2 regions of the Glutamicibacter sp. NPDC127525 genome follow, and region 1 is predicted to be linked to the other one. Evidence: predicted binding sites of a transcription regulator. Region 1 holds the regulator's gene; the other holds the start of a gene.
What was found. The regulator HspR, encoded in region 1, represses chaperone genes until heat shock. The targets are predictions, from matches to a motif close to AAGTTGAGTCNNNNNGACTCAACTT.
Positions count from the first base shown of each region.

Region 2: the regulator HspR is predicted to act here: its motif matches at 1,873-1,897, upstream of ACFVHU_RS11470 (ATP-dependent Clp protease ATP-binding subunit).

Region 1 is NZ_JBHXVN010000001.1:1,188,805-1,192,214, forward strand. Features, by position in the region: gene trmB (tRNA (guanosine(46)-N7)-methyltransferase TrmB) at 1-739, shown strand, start outside; gene ACFVHU_RS05600 (GNAT family N-acetyltransferase) at 790-1,416, shown strand; gene ACFVHU_RS05605 (heat shock protein transcriptional repressor HspR) at 1,413-1,841, opposite strand; gene ACFVHU_RS05610 (DnaJ C-terminal domain-containing protein) at 1,955-2,929, opposite strand; gene ACFVHU_RS05615 (nucleotide exchange factor GrpE) at 3,015-3,410, opposite strand, start outside.
Region 2 is NZ_JBHXVN010000004.1:236,390-239,799, reverse strand. Features, by position in the region: gene ACFVHU_RS11470 (ATP-dependent Clp protease ATP-binding subunit) at 1-1,855, opposite strand, end outside; gene ACFVHU_RS11465 (response regulator transcription factor) at 1,985-2,659, opposite strand; gene ACFVHU_RS11460 (sensor histidine kinase) at 2,973-3,410, shown strand, end outside.

The DNA of each region.
Region 1 (3,410 bases):
TGCCAGCGCCTGGGAGCGCAATGCCGATCAGTACGTCATTGAGCCGCCCCGCAAGATCGCCGACACTTCGGTTGCCGATGACTTCCAGCTCGATCCTGCCGAGGCTTTCGGACGCACCGCACCGCTGATCGTGGAGATCGGCACCGGCCTGGGCGAATGCATCGCCAACGCCGCCAAGGATGATCCCGAGCGCAACTACCTCGCCGTTGAGGTCTACCGTCCGGGCCTGGCCCAGCTGATGCTGAAGGTCGAGTCTTTCGGCATCACCAACGTCCGCGCAGTGCAGGCCAATGCCCCAGAGGTTCTGGATGTCATGCTGGACGAGAACAGCGCCGATGAGATCTGGATCTTCTTCTCAGATCCATGGCACAAGCCGCGCCACCATAAGCGTCGCCTGATCAAGGCCTCGTTCCTGGACAAGGTCTCCCGCGTGCTCAAGCCGGGAGGCACCCTGCGCTTGGCCACCGACTGGTCCAACTACGCCGAGCAAATGCGCGAAGTCCTCGAAGCCCATCCGGACTTCGAGAACCAGCATCATGGCAATCTGTCCGGCACTGAGAGCAACCTGACCAAGGTGCGCCGCGAGGGCATGGAAGGCTTCGACCCCGAGCCAGAATTCACCGATGCCCAGGGTGGCTGGGCCCCGCGTTTCGAGCGCCGGATCCTGACCAGCTTCGAAGGCAAGGCGCTCAAGGCTGGTCGTCTGGTCTTCGATCTGGCGTACACCCGCATCGGCTAGTCGCCGAAATAAAGCATTGAAGAGGCCATGGAATCCATAGGATGGATTCCATGGCCTCTTCTTCTGCGCAAAGTCTGCACTACGCCCAAGCTCCGAGAATGGACTATGCCGGGGTGCGGCTAGAACAATTGTCAATGGACCACGCCCCGGATCTGATCCAGCTCGCAGCCAACGGCCAGTTGGATGAAGCGTGGTTTGCCACCACTCCATCGGCCGAATCCATGCGCTTGGATATCCAGCGCCGCTTGGCATTGCAGGAAACTGGCGAGATGGCTCCCTTTGCGATCATCGACCTGTCCACCGGCAAAGCGGTGGGGGCCACGACTTACTTGAATATCGACGCGGCAAATCACCGCGTGGAAATCGGCTCAACGTTCCTGGCCATGCCAGCCCAAGGCACCGGGATCAATCCAGCTGCCAAGTTCATGCTGCTGCGCCGGGCTTTCGAGGAACTGGATTGCTATTCAGTGGCTTTCTGCACGCACTGGCACAATGCCGCTTCACGCGCCGCGATTGCACGGCTCGGCGCCAAGCAGGATGGCGTGCTGCGCAATCACAAATATGATCCAAAGAGCGGCACCCTGCGCGATACGGTGATGTTCTCAATACTCCCGCACGAATGGCCTGCCGTGCGCACCCAATTGGAAGCGCGCTTGGCCCGGCACGGACGGATCTAGCGTCCGATAGCGCGGCGCGCGGTAAACAGCGTCACGGTCGGTTCACGGCGTTCAGGGCGCATGCCCCTAGCCAACGAAACGATGTCGCCTCCAGCGGTGCCCGCAGCGAAGATGCGAGATTGGCCCTGGCGTACGGCGGAAAGTTCTTGGCGAAGCCCATTGACTTCGGTTTGCAGATAGGCGACTTGATCTTGCAGGTCCAGGATGCGCTTGATGCCCTCGAGCGAGACGCCTTCCTTGCTCAGGGCCTGCACCTGGCGCAACAGTGATACGTCGCGCTGCGAGTAGCGGCGTTGCTTTCCGCTCTGGCGGCTGGGCGAAACCAAACCAATGCGGTCATACTGGCGCAGCGTCTGCGGATGCATGTCTGCAAGTTGCGCGGCGACGGAAATGACGAAGACAGGTCGCAGGTACTCCCCGTTCACGTTGCTTCTACCACCTTTCTACAAGGACCTTGGATTCGGTCCCTATTGCCTTCGAGTCTATCTTCCCTGCCCAGCCAATTCGATGACGGGGCAGGGAAGACAGCCTATTGGGTTCAGAGCTTGGCTTTGGCAGCCAAATCCACTCGTGGATCCTCGCCCTCGGTGGCTGATGCGAAGTCCTCCACGGCCTTCTTTGCAGCATCCGAGAGGTTCTGCGGAATCGCGACATCCAGGACGATCAGCAGATCGCCGGTGGCCTTGGAGGTCTTCACGCCGCGGCCCTTCAGACGCAAGGTGCGCCCGGAGTTGGATCCAGCGGGAACCTTCACCGCAACGGAATCCCCGTCCAGGGTCGGTACGTGGATCTTTGCTCCAAGCACCGCTTCAGCGAAGGTCACCGGCACGTGGATGCGGATGTTGTTCTCTTCGCGCTTGAAGAACGGGTGCTCGCTGACCTTGACCTTGACCAGCAGGTCGCCGTTGCCGGCAGCACCAGGCTGGCCCTTGCCGCGCACGCGCACCGACTGGCCATCCTTGATGCCCGCCGGTATGCGCACGTCAATGACCTCGCCATTCTGCTCGCGCAGGCCAATGGTGGTGCCCTTAATTGATCCGGAGAAGGAAATCGTGGTGCTCGCCGTGCGGTCAGCACCCTTGCGCGGTGGTGCGCTCTGGCCGAAGCCGCCGCCACCGAAACCGCCGCCACCACCGAAGAGGTCGGAGAAGTCCGGCTGCCCGCCGCGGCCACGTGGGCCCGCTCCGCCGCCTCCGAAGAGGTTGGAGAAGATGTCCTCGAAGCCGGCTTGCCCGCCGGGGCCGCCCGGTCCGCCACCAGCAGAGAATCGCGCTCCGCCGCCCATGGCGCGGATCGCGTCGTACTGCTCGCGCTCTTCCTTGTCCGAAAGCACCGAGTTGGCTTCGGAGATGTCCTTGAATTTCTTTTCAGCGGCCGCATCACCCTGGTTGGTATCCGGGTGGTACTTGCGCGCAAGCTTGCGGTACGCCTTCTTGATGTCCGCCTCGCTGGCGTCCTTGGAGACGCCCAGAATGGCGTAAAAGTCTTTTTCGATCCAGTCCTGACTTGCCATCAGGGCCCCATCCTTTCAGTGCCAATTCGACACTGCCCACTGTCGAAGACTCGGCAGTGGGCAGTATCGATTGTGCTATTCGTGGCTATTCGCCGGTTGCTACCAGCACCTGAGCTGCACGCAGGATGATGGTTCCCTTGCGGTAACCGGTGCGCAGCACCTGTCCCACGTGGTCGGCTGGAATCTCGTCAACAGCCTGGCGAAGCAGGGCTTCGTGGATGTTCGGGTCGAATTCCACGCCGGCCTCGTTGATGCGCTCCAGGCCATGCTGAGCCAGAATTCCATCCAGCTTGTTGGCGATCGATGCGAACGGGCCGTCGGCGAGGTCGCCGTGGGCTCGCGCCGCATCGATGTCGTCAAGCACCGGAAGCAGGGTGTTGAGCACTGACTGCACGGCGTTTTCACGCGCTACGGCCCGGTCGCGTTCCACGCGCTTGCGGTAGTTGACGTATTCGGCCTGCAGGCGCAGCAGGTCGTTGCG
Region 2 (3,410 bases), on a different contig from region 1:
ACCCCGGAGGTGCTCCGATCAGGCGCGCCACGGTGTGCTTCTCACCGTATTCGCTCATATCGACTCGAACCAGCGATTCAGCCGAACCGAAGAGGTTTGCAGCCAGGGCCTTGGCCAGTTCGGTCTTTCCGACGCCGGTGGGACCCAGGAAAAGGAACGAGCCGATGGGGCGACCTGCTGGCGACATTCCGGTACGGTTGCGACGCACGGCGCGTGCCACAGCGGCAACGGCATCGTGCTGGCCGATGACCGAAGCATGCAGGGAATCTTCCAGCGAAGCCAAGCGTGCCTTGTCATCTCCCGAGATGCGCGAGGTGGGGATGCCGGTGGATCGGGAGATCACTTCCGAAATCTGCTTCTCATCCACTACCCGGGTGACCCCTGCATCGCCGGCCTCCTCAGCAGCCTTGATGCGCGCGGTCATCTCCACGATGTGGTCACGCCATGCGCCAGCTTCTTCGAATCGTTCCTCGCCGATAGCGCGTGACTTCTCACGCTCGGCGTCTACCAATTCGGCACGCAGGGACTGCACATCCTCGGCATCTCCGGCAGCGATGGACCGCCGGGCACCGGCGATATCGATCAAGTCGATGGCCTTGTCAGGAAGCTGGCGGTCGTTCAGGTAGCGGGCAGAGAGCGTCACCGCGGCCTTGAGCGCTTCGGGGGTGTACTGCACCTGGTGGTGATCCTCGTAGGATTCGCGCAGGCCGTCCACAATGGCCAGTGCCGTTTCCTCCGACGGCTCGGCGACAGTAACCTTGCCGAAGCGCCGAGCCAGCGCGCTGTCCTTCTCCACCTTGCGGAACTCATCGAGCGTAGTGGCGCCGATCATGTGCAGCTCGCCACGCGCCAAACGCGGCTTGAGGATATTTGCGGCGTCCATATTGCCGGACTCGCCAGAGCCTGCACCGACCAGCAGATGCATCTCATCGATGAATATCAGCACCTGCCCTTCGGCTGCGGCTACCTCGTCGAGCAGGCCGGTGAGCCGCTGCTCGAAATCTCCGCGGTAGCGGGTTCCGGCGAGCATGCCCGGAAGATCAATGGAGATCAAGGCCGCATTGCGCAGTTGGGCTGGTACCTGGTCATCGATGATGGCGCGGGCCAGGCCTTCGGCAATGGCGGTCTTGCCCACGCCGGCCTCGCCAATCAGCACAGGGTTGTTCTTGGTGCGACGGGCCAGGATTTCAATAACCTGATCCAGTTCCTCCTTGCGTCCGATCACCGGATCAATCTGGCCGTCGGAGGCCAGCAGGGTCAGATCGGTTCCGTAGCGTTCGAGCATGGACACGTCGGACTCGGAATCGGACTGGTTCTGGGTATCGTTTTGGCCACGCTGGGCCTGCTCCATGGCGGCTTGCTGCAAGGACTGGCCGGTGATGCCGTGCTGCGCCAGGAGCTGGCTGACCGGAGATTCCGGGTTGAAAACGAAGGCCAGGAAAAGATGATCAGGATCGATGTAGGTCGAACCGTAGTTACGAGCAACCTGATAGGCGTCAAAGAGGCTGCGCTGAGCTGCCGACGATAGGTGGGATGGTTTCTCGCCCTTCTCCTGGGACTTGGGCATGCGCGCGATGGCATCTGCACTCAAAGCCTCGATGTCGATACCCATGGCGGTCAGGTGCTCGCCGACTGGTTCGGTGCGCAGCAGAGCCATCAGGAGGTGCAGGGAATCAATCTCGTCGTGGCCATGCTCCTGGGAAATCGCTGCCGCGGTGGCTACCGCTTCGTGGGTGCGGGCGGAAAGCAGGCGCGTGAGGTCGATGGGACGTGCTGCCTGGGCACGTGAAGACAGGAATCGAGAGAGGAATTCCTCAAACGAGCCATCTGACGGTGCGCCGAAAAATGCTGGCAAGTGAGCCTCCTAATAGAAACTTGAGCGGTCTATGCTCATGTTCAACGCATATGGCGCGCAGATATTCCCGAACCAGCCGGGCAAGGTGTCAAAGAGGTTGACTTCACACTAATAGCTGGAAAGCAGGCGCTAGTCTTTCGGGATTTCGATAAGGCCCATACGCGCGGCCGCAACCAGGGCCTGGACCCGATCGCGAACATTCAGCTTAACGAAAATCTTCGCCATATGGGTTTTAACCGTGGTTTCGGAAATAGTCAGAGTTCTTGAAATCTCGGTATTGTTTAGCCCGCGTGCGAGCAGTTTTAGAATCTCGAATTCCCGATTGGTAATTCCCAAGTCATAGGCCAGTTCTTGAATGTCTTGGGAATTATCCCGGTAAGCTTCGCGAACCGCAGAAACTAGATCAGAAGAAACCGACGGGGAAATGGCTGCAGTTCCTTGGTGAACGGCATGGATCGCATGAATAATTTCATCTGGTTCAGAGTCTTTTACCAAGTATCCGCTGGCCCCAGCGGTCAGTACCGGAACCAGATAGTCGTCCGAAGAAAAGGCGGTAATGGCAAGCACTGAGGGGCTGTCTTCGGCAGATTTGATTGCTTTAGTAGCGCTAACCCCGTCCATTATCGGCATCTGCAAATCCATGAGCACAACGTCCACTTGATTGCCGCTGCAATACTCGACGGCGGCCTGTCCATTTTCAACAGAATTAACCGTTACAATTCCGGGGTCTGTTGCTAGGATTGTGCCCAACGCATGCCGAATTAGAGGTTCATCATCGACAATAAGGACCTTTATTTGTTCCATCTGATTCCTCTGATTCGATGCGGGTGGCCTCATGTTGGCCTGTTCACCTGAAAGTATATAAGTTGATCTGATGTGGAGTTTGTTATGAAGGGTTTGAAAATGCTGGCCGTAGCAGCATTAGTTCTGGCACCATTGACCGCCGTGGCAGCTCCTGCATCTGCCGCGAGCTCTCCAGCCTCCAGCAGTGGCAACGTTGCTACTCCTGCTGGCTTTGGCTCAGCCTTCTCGGAGTGGTTCTGCAAACGCTACGGCGTCGCCTGCCCATAACGCGGTTTATTTGACTTGATCATCTGAGCCGGGAATTATTCGGCATATGAATGGACGACTAAAGGACACCCTGACCAAGCTCTTCGCTGGTCGGGGTGTCATTGTTTGGACTGGTATTGCGGTTCTGATCGCGGTTTCCAGTAGCGAGTTCGTGACTCTGCTGGAAGACGGATTTAGTGGTTCGTCGGATATTTCGGTTCGAGGCGCGTTGCTCGGCGTTGGACTGTGCGCAATTCTTGTGCTTGGTCTTCGCTGGGTTGCCGTATCCGTCGGATTGTTTGTGGCAGTTGCCTATTTCTTCCTCACGGACGGCGCCTTGTTCTTCTGGACTGTCGTTTCATTCATGATTTTTTCGGCGCTGGCAGCTACGGCCAGTGCCATGAGTGTTAGGGCCTTATTCCTAACCTTGTCCGCAGCGTGGATGGTGCAGTTCGGCGTCCAGTCCGGGCAAGACGCGGTTCTGCTTGTCGGGATTGCCCCGTTG